Regions from separate parts of the Paenibacillus sp. Lou8.1 genome, predicted to be linked through region 1. Evidence: riboswitches for the same ligand, from Rfam matches in the RefSeq annotation. Region 1 holds a riboswitch; each other region holds the start of a gene.
The links. A riboswitch is a leader RNA that binds a small molecule or an ion and turns the genes downstream of it on or off. The one in region 1 is predicted to bind cobalamin.

Region 1 (4,259 bases):
TGGAGGCAGAACAGAACACGGCCACTTATAAGATTACTGTATTCATCGGAAAAGTAATTCTTATTTGTCTTTTACCCCTCTGATTGTATACTTGGTAGAAAGAAATACGACATCTACAAGGGAGGCAACAGAATGGCACAACGCATGGCAGGCAAGAGAGTCGCTCTTGCTGGTCCCCGTAAAGCAGAAGAAATGGCGCTGCTAGTTGTGAAGATGGGGGGGGAGCCAGTACAGCGCCCGGCCCAGGGTACCGTTTTTCTGGATGATATCGAGCTGCGCAACGCTGTTGTATCGTGGGTGAAGCACCCTCCGGACTGGTACATCTTCACGACAGGTATGGGGCTGGATGCCCTGTTCGATATGGCAGAGGATATGGGCGTGGCTGAGCAGATTATGGAGTTGCTGCAATCTTCCAACATTGCAGCGCGGGGCTACAAGACGGTCAATGGACTCAAAAAGCGTGGCTTTACGCCAGCAGTACGAGACGAGGACGGAAGTTTGATCGGATTGACAGGAGCTTTCGCCCCATACGATCTGAAGGGAAAAGAAGTATTGTTGCAACTGCATGGCGATCCAGCCCCACGGTTGGTAAAGTGGCTGGACGAGCAGGGGGCAGTAACCCGCCAGGTACTTCCTTATAAGCATATCCCACCTGAGGAAGCAAAATTGCAGGCGTTACTGGAGGATGTTATCCATCGTAATGTTGATGCTGTTACGTTCACGAGTGGTCCGCAAATTCGATTTTTAGCCCAATATGCGAGAGAGCAAAATCGAATCGAGGATTTACTGGAAGCTTTCCGTGAGGATGTGATTGCTGTATCAGTAGGGAAGGTGACTGCACAGTCCATTGTGGAAGAAGGGATTGATCGAGTCGTGTTTCCAACCGAAGAACGCATGGGCGCGATGATGGTGGAGCTGGGCAAATATTTTGAACATAACGATTCGGTACATGGCTGTGGTCTGAAGATCGTGAATGGTCATTGAAATGAGATGGAAATGAGATAGAAATTATAAATATAGTATGCTAAAAATGAACTTATATTTTTGGATAAAGCGTAAAATAAAGATAAGGGCCTACGAGGTCTTTATCTTTTTTTTTGTTGGACATGCATCGACAAAGATTTTTGTTATGGCGAAAATATTTAGCTAATATAATGAATAAGTTTCGATGCATGATACTTAGGACAGGAGCTGAGACGTTAATGAATTCTATTTGTGTATTTGCCGGGTCCAGACCTGGACATTCATCGGTATATGTTGAAGCGGCAGGCAAGCTGGGAGAAGCCATGGCTCGCCATCATATCCGTCTGATCTACGGTGGCTCCAGTAGGGGGCTGATGGGAGAGGTGGCGGATGGAATGCTGGCGGGTGACGGTCAGGTCACTGGCATTATGCCCACCCTGTTATTTGATGCAGAGATCATTCATCGGGGAGTTACCGAATTTATTGAGGTAGCAAGCATGCATGAGCGTAAAGCGGCAATGAGCGAGATGGCCGATGCGTTTATTGCCCTTCCGGGTGGCTTGGGAACCTTTGAAGAGCTGTTCGAGGTATTGTGCTGGGCGCAAATCGGCATTCATCGCAAGCCGATTGGGCTGCTGAATGTGAATGGATATTTTGACCCATTAGTAGAAATGGTGCGTCATAGCGTGCAAGAAGGGTTTACTGGGTCTGAGCATCCAGCGCTACTAAGCATCTCTGCCGACCCGGACGAATTGCTACATATGTTAAAAAATAAAGCAGAGAACTTGAAATAAAGCGTTTTTCGTGCTTGCACAACTGATTGAGGCAAGGTTATGATAAGACCCATAATCAAATAGCGGACAGACAAGGTGCCTTTGCGGTTGAGCAAAGGGTAACAGGGAATCGGGTGCAAATCCCGAGCGGTCCCGCCACTGTAAGGAAGAGGATTTTTTTAAATGGTCACTCGTGAAAAACGGGGAAGACGAAAGAATCTGTTGATGCCAAGCCAGGAGACCTACCTTGATCTGTATGCACCGTTAACCTTCGCGGAGAGGATGGGTGTACGAAATCAGGAAATCAGGCACACGTTGCTTTTTCCATGTTGGTTAGAGGTTTGCGTGGATATGAACGTGCAGCAGCGTTTGAAGCGTAAACAGACAGGTGGAAAACAACGGCAGGCTGGAGGAAGACAAATAGTGTCTTCTTACGCTGTTTGTTCGTCTGATGAGAGATACGTACATAGAAACCCCATCCGGGTAGGATGGGGTTTTTTGAGTTACAGGATGTCCATAAATCATTGAAATAGATAGGATAGCTACCCTGAAAAGGGTGAATAGGAGGAGCACGATGAGCCCATTAGGAAAATTGCTGGTGATTGGATTTGGACCAGGAGATATGGAACATATCACAAAACGGGCGCTGGATGCGCTGGCCGAAAGTGAGGTCATTATCGGCTACAATACCTACGTTGATTTGATCCGTCCGTTGTTGAACGGACAGGAGATTGTACGCACAGGGATGACAGAGGAAGTGAGCCGTGCGCAGGAGGCGGTTCGCCAAGCAGAGATGGGCAAGAAGGTAGCTGTCATTTCCAGTGGAGATGCAGGAGTCTATGGTATGGCAGGGCTGGTGTACGAAGTGCTGATGCAAAAAGGCTGGCGACGCGAGGACGGGGTTGAGGTAGAAGTCGTGCCAGGGATCTCGGCTATTCAGTCCTGTGCTTCACTGTTGGGGGCGCCAGTGATGCATGATGCTTGCACGATCAGTCTGAGTGATCATCTGACCCCCTGGGAAACGATTGTGAAGCGTGTAGAAGCAGCGGCTTCGGCCGATTTTGTGATTGCATTATACAACCCGCGCAGTGGTCGGCGTACCCGCCAGATTGTGGAGACGCAGTCCATTTTGCTGCGTTACCGCGATCCGCAAACTCCAGTTGGGTTGGTGAAAAGTGCTTATCGTGAACGTCAGCAAGTTATTGTAACTACGCTGGAAGATATGCTGAATCATGACATCGGGATGCTGACGACTGTAATCATCGGCAATTCCTCGACAACGGTGTATGACGGCTTGATCGTGACTCCGCGCGGATATCAGCGCAAATACACGCTGGATGCGACCGAGCAAGCGCTCAAGCCACATCAGCGGCTCCGCACGGAAGCGGAGCCGTGGTCGCTGGGCGCACAAGAGGCTGCACCGCAGGCAGGCGCAGCCCCGACTACGCCCGCTGGACCCTCCGCGAGCGGCGCTGCGGTTGCGACGCAGGCACGCCCGCAAGCGATGGCTGCCGTGCAGGCAACGACCGCTGTGCAAACCGGCGCAGCAACCCCGGCATCGCTGGCGGCAGAGGCACTAAGCCGCCTCGCTGTTGGCGGCAAGCTGCCTGGCGCAGCCAACGCTCGCTGGAGCGGGCAAGCGCCTACCGCCGAGAGCACCGCCGGAACGGCAGCGGTGGCCGGAGCGGGGGCCCCGGCCGGGATGGCGACAGGCGGCTTTGGCAAGCCTGCGCTATTTGAGGTGGGCGTTTCCCCGGGGGTGGGAAACAAGAAGTTCACCGCTCGCCAGATGGCGCTGCTCGCCGAGGTAGCGGGTGATGATGGCGAACTGGAATACACGCCAGATCATCAGATTGTGCTGCGCGTGCCGTGTGCAGACCCCGAGGAACTGGTCGGACGGCTGCGGGATGAACGATTCATTGTCATGCCGATTGGCGATGTGTTTAAGGTGAAGGCGTGCGACTTCTGCAATATGGAGAAGGATGACGCTGTGCCTGTGGCTGAGCATCTACAGGTTGTACTTGGCGGATTACAGGCACCCAAGGAAACGAGCATTGCTTTGAACGGATGCGGTATGGCCTGCTATGGAGCGGTGCTGGAGGATATCGGCATCGTCTATCGCAAGGGAGGATACGACCTCTTCCTTGGTGGCAAAAAATTCGGTCGCAATGCTCATGCCGCTCAGCCCGTAGCGGAAGGGATTCCGGGTGATCAAATTACTGACATTGTGGAGAACGTCATCGCTGAATATAAGGAAAAAGGGCATCCGAATGAGCGTTTTCATAAATTTTTTAAACGTGTAGGTGTCGTTGCGGGTTTCCGGCATGAAGATGCACCAGCAACGGTAGAAGTGAATGCGGTTTGTGGTGATTAATGGACTGAAGGCCTGATGAACTGGATACAAGCATATATATAAAATAGGGCGTCATGCAGGCTATCCCTATTAAAGAGGAGGAAAAAACAGCAGTGGATGCAATATTGTTAGTTGGACATGGAAGTCGGGACCCGGAGGGGAACCAGGAA
Region 2 (4,259 bases), on a different contig from region 1:
TCCGCTCATTGTGGCGGGAGGCTCCTTTGCGCTCGCCTGGGCGCTGTTGCACTTGCTTGCCTGGATTCATCCGTGGTTGTCTGTCGGCGCAGAAATGGTGCTGATTGCGACCACGATTGCTTCCAAAGGACTAAAGGATGCAGGAATGGCCGTATACCGAGCGTTGCAGGCGGATGATCTGGCAGCGGCACGGCGGGAGCTGGGCATGATTGTCGGGCGGGATACGCAACAGCTTGATGAGCCTGAGATTGTACGTGGTACGGTTGAAACGGTCGCTGAAAATATCGTGGACGCGATTATTTCCCCGCTTTTTTATGCCCTGATCGGAGGAGCACCCTTGGCGCTGGCTTATCGTGCTGTGAATACGCTCGATTCCATGGTTGGCTATAAAAATGAAAAGTATCTGCATTTAGGCTGGGCTTCAGCACGTCTAGATGATGTGGCTAACTACATTCCGGCACGCCTGACAGCGGCAATGCTTGTCGTAGCGGCGTGGATGTACAAGCGAGATGCTGCTAGAAGCTGGCGCACAGTCAAGCGAGACGCTCGTCTGCACCCAAGCCCGAACAGTGGCTTCCCGGAATCAGCTGTTGCTGGAGCACTGGGGATTCGTCTTGGAGGCTATAATGTGTATCATGGCGTACGCTCTTTTCGTGCATACATGGGCGATTGGATACGACCGCTAGAGTCGAAAGATATACGGCATACAATCCAGCTGATGTTCGCCGTGTCCAGTATGTTCGTAGGATTGTGTTTGTTAGGAGCCGCAGGTTGTTTTGCCTTGGGATGGGTGCGGTGAGGGTGAGGCGTGACACACTGAATAATGATCGAGCAGGAAGTGACATGATCTTGAAGCAAGATATAGCAGCAAAAAGGACGGTAGAATACGTACAAAGTCCGAACTCACAGGAGGATAAGGTGCCATATGATGCTAAAGAAGATCTGCATTGGGACATGGAACTCGTGTTAGTTCGTCACGGCACAACCTTATGGAATAAGGAACGTCGATATATGGGACACTCCGACTTAGGTTTGCTACCAGGAGCAGAACAGGAATTAAAGCCTTTGCAAGAAGAATTGCAGGGGCAGTCCTTTGCTCGAATCTATTGCAGCGATTTAATGCGATGTCGCCAGACCTTGCAGATCATTGTGCCGGAGTCAGAATTGACGTCTGGAGGTTCCCTATCTACTATGTCTCCTATGATGGAACCACGTCTGCGAGAGCTTCATTTTGGCGAGTGGGATGGAAAAACGTATGACATGCTCAAGGATGTGTCGTTGTATCGCGCTTGGATTGATGAGCCGCAACGGATAACCCCTCCTGGAGGAGAGTCTTGGACAGATTTTGTGAATCGTTTGCGGAAATTTCTTGACTCTCTGTATGAATGGCGTGTTGCTATGGAAGTTCAACCCATGGATTTGACTGCTGCGCCGCCCTCTGTTTTGGTCGTTACGCATGGTGGCGTAATTCGTCAGTTAGCTTGCATGCTGATACCGGGCCATGATTTTTGGAGTCTGAATCCGAAGCCGGGAGAAGCATTTAGGATTCAATTGAGGCTGGCAGGACCGCACAATTACATAGCGGAAATGCTCCCTCATTAGGTTAGACACCAGCGGGTAAAGAGGCTGTTTGGGTTGTAAGCCGCCTCATTTTAACCTATAATCATCAAGTAAAAGAACGGCTTGACTACCACTACATCAAATATCCAGCAGACGAGGTCGGCGCAGTGTGATGAAACTATGGTTTCCCTTGCCTGCGCTGTTAAAAGGGAAGTCGGTGTAAGTCCGGCGCGGTCCCGCCACTGTAAATGGAAACATGCCGGTTAGTCCTGCTTTATGTGCTACTAAGCATATGAAGGAATTTCAGGACATGCATCTTACCATAAGTCAGGATACCTGCCCGTCCGCCTGTCACCATAATCCTTCGAGGAAAGGATGACGTGTTCGCAGTGACTGTCCGTGCGGAAAGAAGCTGCCGCCTGCGCACAATCTGCGCTAACGTGACCCCTGTGTCCTAATATGAGGATGCGGGGTTTTTTTGATAGGAAAAGAAGGCTGGATTTAGAAGATATCTGATGATGCTCAAGTAACGCTCTTAACGATTTTTTTATGAAGGGGTGCAAATCATGGCAGGAAAAAAAATAAAGGTTTGGACAACAGGTCTATTGGTTCTGATTTTGGCAGTTGTGCTGAGTGCATGTGGCTCTAATGGAAAAAATGCTGAAAATAAAGAGAATCAGACTTCTGCACAGCAGCCAGGAAAGACCGTAACCGCACAAGAGCCTCCGGGCAAAACAGTTTACCCACTCACAGTTAAGGATGCAACAGGACAGGAATTTACATTCAAAAAAGCGCCGGATAAAATCGTTTCCGTCTCCCCGGCAGAAACCGAGGCGCTGTTCGCCATCGGGCTGGATAAGGAAATAGTTGGCGTCTCCGACTACTCTGATTACCCGGCAGCAGCTACGAAAAAGCCTAAAGTGGGCGGTATTATGAAACCGAACGAAGAGGCGATCATTGCTGCTAACCCGGAAGTCGTTTTTGCAGGGATATCACTTAGTGAACAGGCTACGACCAAGCTGCGCGACATGGGAATTATGATTTTTAAAACGGAACCGAAGACAGTTGAAGATGTCATAGCTAACATCGAATTGTATGGAAAAATCACCGATCATCAGAAAGATGCGAGAGCGGTGACTGACAAGATGAGGGCAGATGTAGCGGAAGTGAAAGAAGGAGTTAAAAATATCGGTAAAGGGCAGAAGCTGCGGGTATACGTCGAGTTTTCACCAGGCTGGACAGTTGGTAAAGGCGAGTTTATGGACGAGCTGATTACGTTGGCGGGCGGCGAAAATGTAGGTGCCACGCAGAAGGGGTGGTACCAAATTAGTGAAGAAAATATTATTGCTGCGAACCCTGACGTGATTTTGTACAGCAAAAGTGTCAAGGACGACAAAACTGGCCAGACGCTCGGCGAAATCATTAAAGCTCGCAGTGGATGGGATCAAATATCGGCTGTTCGCCATAACCGGGTGTTTGCCGTGGATGATAATTTGATCAGTCGTCCGGGTCCACGCGTAACGGAAGGTCTCAAGGAAGTGGCCAAGGGCGTGTATCCTGAAATTTTCAAATGAACCGTAAACTGATCGGCTTTGGAGGGACAGGTCTTGTCCTGCTGTTGCTGACGCTGCTGCTCTGTCTTGGCATCGGCTCGGCCAAGCTTCCGGTCAGCCAGATCACGGGCATTCTGGTTAACCACCTTCCGTGGTTAGGCGATACGTTTACACCGGATTGGAATACATCCTCAGAGCAGATTATTTTGAAGGTCAGATTGCCACGAGTGTTACTGGGAATGTTGGTAGGAGCAGCGCTGGCGCTGGCGGGAGCCGGATTTCAGGGTGTGCTGCGTAATCCTTTGGCTGATCCGTATACACTGGGGGTATCCTCGGGGGCTTCGGTAGGAGCGGCAGTACTGATCTATTGGGGCCTTCAATTTTCATTTGTTGGCATATGGACGCTGCCGCTAGTGGCATTTACGACCGGAATGCTGACGCTGTGGATGGTGCTAACGTTGGCACGGGAAGGTGGAAAAATTCCGACACAAAGTCTCATTTTGTCGGGTGTGGTGATGCAATCCTTTCTAGGAGCAGTTGTTTCCTTTCTGACAGCCATGTCGAAGGAGACGGTCAATGAAATATTGTACTGGACGATGGGAAGTCTTAGTCTGCGCGGTTGGTCATATACAGGAATCCTTTTACCTTATGTGGTCATAGGACTGGTATTTCTATGGAACCGGGCACGTGTGCTGAATATTTTGGCTTTGGGTGAACGTCAGGCGGCTCACATGGGAGTTCATGTAGATGCGACGAAGCTATCTGTCCTGATCATTTCCACGCTGCTGACAGCTGCCGCTGTCTCGGTATGTGGAGTGATTGGCTTTGTGGGACTTGTTGTACCGCATATCATTCGTCTGGTGACAGGTCCTGATTACCGGATGATTGTTCCATTATCTGCGCTCGGTGGAGCCATTTTTATGGCTTGGGCGGATACGGCGGCTCGCACGTTGTTATCCCCCACGGAAATTCCTCTGGGCGTGATGACGGCCTTTGTTGGGGCACCGTTCTTCGCATATCTCCTGTATCGGAACAAGAAGCTGCGCAGGGGGGAACTGCTGTGACAGAACAAAGTGAATCACAGAAAGTGCGTGATCGGGCATTAGAGGTAGCGGGTCTGACACGTGCCTATGGAGAATTCCATGC
Region 3 (4,259 bases), on a different contig from region 1:
CCCAGACGATCCAATGGGCCGCTAATTTTTAGCGAGGCAGCCAGCCCCAACCCCAGCGTAAGCACCGTCATGACGGCAAAGCCCGCAGCAGCTAGCTCCACAGTAGCAGGCAGTCTGTTCCACAGTTCGGCTAGCACGGATTCCTTGGATACATACGAGGTGCCCCAATGCCCTGTGAACACATCCCGCAGCCAGTTCACATATTGAATATGAAGCGGTTCGTTTAAGCCCAGTTCCTGCCGTAGCGTCGTCAACGCCTCCTCAGAGGCAGGAACATTATGCGCGGTGAGCAAAATGGTAGCAGGGTCTCCAGGAGCCAGCCGCATCAATACAAAAGTCAGCGTGGATACAACGAATACAATGATGAGCAGCTGCGCCACACGTTTCAGTATAAAACGAATCATAGGATACGCCGCTCGTTATTCCGCAATATCGGATTGCGCTGTAATGTAGTAATACTCGATCGGATGGGGTGTAAAACCCTCTACCCCTTTTTTCACACCGAACACATTGTCAGGATGCACAATGAACGACTGTGGCAAATTCGTATTGATGATATCCAGCGCTTGTAGTGTCACAGCATTACGCTGCGCTGTATCCTTCGCCAGCTTCAAGCTGTTAAGAATACTCTCCAGCGGTTTGGAACTATAACGGCTTACATTGGCTTCACTTTTCGAAGAATAAAACATGTCCATAAAATATTGTGGCTCTCCTGTATGAGCAGTAAGCATACTGTACATAGCAAAATCCCAATCGTTTTTGGTCAACGCCTCGTCGATATTTTCCACCTTGCGAATCTTGACCTGGATTCCCTCTTTCAGCAATTGGCTTTGGATGACCTCAGCCATAACAGAGAGCTCCGGACGCTGAGGAAAAGTCAGCAGCGTAACCTCGAACGGCTTGCCTTGCTTAGTCCATGTCCCTTGGGCATCCTTCTGCCAGCCATCCTTCGTTAACAGCTGATCCGCCGTTCCGTCCAGCGCTTTACGCTCAACTTTACCGAAGGGAAGAATGCTCGGGAACGGACTGCTTGCTTCCGTACCGAAGCCCCTCATGACGGCGCTCACAATCGATGTGCGTGGAATCAGGCTGTCTACCACCTTACGGTTCGCCGCATCCTTGAATACTGGGGATTCCATATTGTACACGAGCATATGGGTGCGCAAGGAGGGAGCCGACAGCACTTGTAGCTTGTCGTTCTTTTTCAGTACCTCTGCGTTATCAACCGGAATATCCGTCGCTACGTCCACCTCGCCGGATTGCAGCGCCATCAGGCGCGAATTCCCGTCCGTAATGAACTTCATCGTCGCTTCAGCCAATCGTGCCTTCTCGCCCCAATATCCGTCATAACGCTCTACGATCAAGGATTGGTCCTTGTTGAACGCTTTGATTTTAAAGGCGCCTGTCATCGCTGGGTAGCTCTGCTCATCTTTCATCGATGCCACATCCAGTACAATCGTCGATGGATCAGCTAGATTGGACACCAACGCCGCATTCGGCTGGTTTGTCGTGATCTTTAAGGCCAGCGGGCCGCTTACATCAATGGACTTCACATTCAGTAAATCCTTCGCCAGATGGCTTTTCTCGATAGAGCGTAGCAAAGATGCTTTTACACTTGCTGCATCCATACTCTTTCCATTATGAAAAGTGACTTTATCCTGCAAGCTGAACGTCCAAACTGTAGGACTATCCTGCTTCCACTCCTTTGCCAGCCAAGCCACAGGCTCCAGCTTTTCATTCAAACGTACCAGTGTCTCACCTGCACCGGATCGCATCACATCCCAGCTATTATCTCCGTGCGGGTCAACACCTGACGGTTTCCATGTATACGCCATTACCAGCTTTTTACCTGTCGCTGTTTGTTGTGCTGACGCGTTCTCATCTTTGCCGGAGCTATTCGACGTCTTATTGCTAGTACATCCCGAAAGAGCCATAACTGCCAGTAACAGCATCACCCCTGTACATATCAACCATGAGCGCCTGCTACGATTGCTAATCATTCGATGAATCCCCCTCTATCTTGTAAAATCATATAAACCTAACGCAAAACGCGAAAAAAGCATTCCGGACCACTTGATCAGCAGTCAGAAATGCTTTCATTATAAAATGTCAAAACACACCTCGAAGCCAACTCCAAAAACATAGAAGGGATCAGATCGGTTTCAGACATTCCGTATGCAGCACGCCTAACCACCTCCCCAGCATCCCGTGGGTCTGACAGTGATGTCAAAACAGGCAGGTCTCCTGACTCCAAGCGTATCTTTCAGGCCTTCCCGGTTCTTCACAGTTCCAGTGGCTGTTCTGAAAGCTCCAGCAGTATCCTGCTGATGCCTGTATACAGTGGCGGGCCCGTGTCGGAATCAACCGAACTTCCCTTTTAAGTGAACACGCTCAACAACTATCCACATGGTCTCAACAAAACCCCGTACATAGAGTCGTCCGGCTCACACCTGTTTTCTTCCTTTATTTCTTTCCATTACGATCTTATTTTGTTGTCACAGGCTTGTCAATAAATGCTGCACAATAATTTAAATTTGAACAATATGGCGAGAATGAAGGTAATGGCTATTCATTGCGTGCACGAAATGAACGTGCTAAAATTAGGTATAGAGATAACCTTCGTGTCCGTATACTAAAAAGAGTCTTCGCCGCGCCAACGGCAAAGACTCTTAGGACTTGAAAGGCTGTGGATCACCACCACGGCGCGCTAAATACTTAGCTAAACCCACCGTTAGGCGCCTAACCTAATTACGCGGTGGGTTTTCGCTTGTTCCGAAATTTCCGACGCAGCCAGCGATAAAGTTTACGAATACTAAACACCAGGCTTAGTAACGTAACCATCCAACGCAACACATCGTAGCACGATACAAGTGTGACCATCGGCTTCACCCCCTTTCGGGAAGCTGCACCGTGGTCCGAAAACATCCACCACTATTCAAAATCCATAATTTAGATTATACCATGCCCCTTCCTACCACTCTAGCAAATTCTTCTAGTAGATTATCAAGCTCCTAGTATTCATTTGGGGAACCACGCGGAACACGCAAAGCACCTGAGACTTATACATACGGAGCACATAATAATGAAATTGTCATCACCGGAACTTCGAGCGGTGAGGTTCAAGGCACAGGAAGAGGGACAAACTTTACGGACTCTACAGGTGAAAATTCCAATTCACTACAAAGAGGCGATTGCGCAACAAAAGGAGCTATTGATAATCCGAAGTTTAATACTAAAATCTCTGTAAGAAACACTGACAATGATGTCGCTTATACTTTTTATAAAGCCGATAATGGAAGCCTGCCAGATGCTGTTATTGATATTTGGAAAACAGGTGTACAGGATTTAGGCTTAACATGGAGTTCGTCTCTCTCATTTTCGGGAAGATATTTTTATACGTTCTAATATCTTCATGCTGGAACAAGGATGGGGCCTACACCCTATCCTTTTCCGTATTTTATTAATCGATTTATTAAATTCTTCATCTTAGAAAGGATGTTTCCTTTTGAAAACAAGCAGCTTTCGCTTCATTATAGTTTTCTTGCTCGTTCCAACTCTATTGTCTGCCTGCTCACCATCTTCTTCTCCATCAACGCAGTCAATCCCATCAAAAGAAGTTCAATCAAGCAAAAAAACAATTCCTTCAGAACAAGGCCAATACCTATCTATGACTTATACAGAATATATGAATGGGAAAAATACAGATAAAGGTATGGTTATGCGGGTCATGACGTATGACTTAAGCAGTAAAAAAATGACCAAACTGGCCGATGTTCCTTATACCTCTCAATACCCACTTTCCGTGGTGTCCTTACCTGATCACAAAATTTATTACTCTGCCGATGTGGATGATAAGGGAGACCAACTATTTTCGTACGACTTAAATTCAAAAAAAACTGAACAATTATCCGATAATTTATTTGCCATTAATCGTATAGTGCCAACTACTCCAGAAGGTCCACTTGTTCTAGCTGCGGTCAAAAAAGGAGAACGTACACTTAAAACGATTTTCTACAATAAATCGACTCATACAATGCAGTTCTTACATGATGAAAATCAGGATATGAATACTTGGTCTGTATCTTACAACTCTAGCAAAAGCGCAACGTACATTTCCCAATTTTCCGAAAATGGACGAGATAAACAAAGAGACATCGCAACCAAGAAACAGTCCACTATGCTCCCTCCGGACTACAAGGTTACAGAAATCAACAACGCCACTAAACAAGAGCGGTCTGTCATTACACTAAAGAACGAAC

Region 2: it holds a riboswitch for cobalamin, as region 1 does, so the genes downstream of both, NLX78_RS20880 (ABC transporter substrate-binding protein) here and cobJ (precorrin-3B C(17)-methyltransferase) in region 1, are expected to answer to the same signal.
Region 3: it holds a riboswitch for cobalamin, as region 1 does, so the genes downstream of both, NLX78_RS05730 (ABC transporter substrate-binding protein) here and cobJ (precorrin-3B C(17)-methyltransferase) in region 1, are expected to answer to the same signal.

Annotation. Positions count from the first base shown of each region.
Region 1 is NZ_JANAVN010000007.1:256,960-261,218, reverse strand. Features, by position in the region: gene NLX78_RS12515 (GerAB/ArcD/ProY family transporter) at 1-31, shown strand, start outside; gene NLX78_RS12510 (uroporphyrinogen-III synthase) at 133-984, shown strand; gene NLX78_RS12505 (LOG family protein) at 1,203-1,757, shown strand; cobalamin riboswitch at 1,815-2,000, shown strand; gene cobJ (precorrin-3B C(17)-methyltransferase) at 2,311-4,110, shown strand; gene NLX78_RS12495 (sirohydrochlorin chelatase) at 4,203-4,259, shown strand, end outside.
Region 2 is NZ_JANAVN010000015.1:159,987-164,245, reverse strand. Features, by position in the region: gene cbiB (adenosylcobinamide-phosphate synthase CbiB) at 1-799, shown strand, start outside; gene NLX78_RS20885 (histidine phosphatase family protein) at 844-1,602, shown strand; cobalamin riboswitch at 1,725-1,918, shown strand; gene NLX78_RS20880 (ABC transporter substrate-binding protein) at 2,127-3,134, shown strand; gene NLX78_RS20875 (FecCD family ABC transporter permease) at 3,131-4,177, shown strand; gene NLX78_RS20870 (ABC transporter ATP-binding protein) at 4,174-4,259, shown strand, end outside.
Region 3 is NZ_JANAVN010000003.1:187,137-191,395, reverse strand. Features, by position in the region: gene nikB (nickel ABC transporter permease) at 1-404, opposite strand, end outside; gene NLX78_RS05730 (ABC transporter substrate-binding protein) at 420-2,000, opposite strand; cobalamin riboswitch at 2,218-2,421, opposite strand; gene NLX78_RS05725 (hypothetical protein) at 3,506-4,259, shown strand, end outside.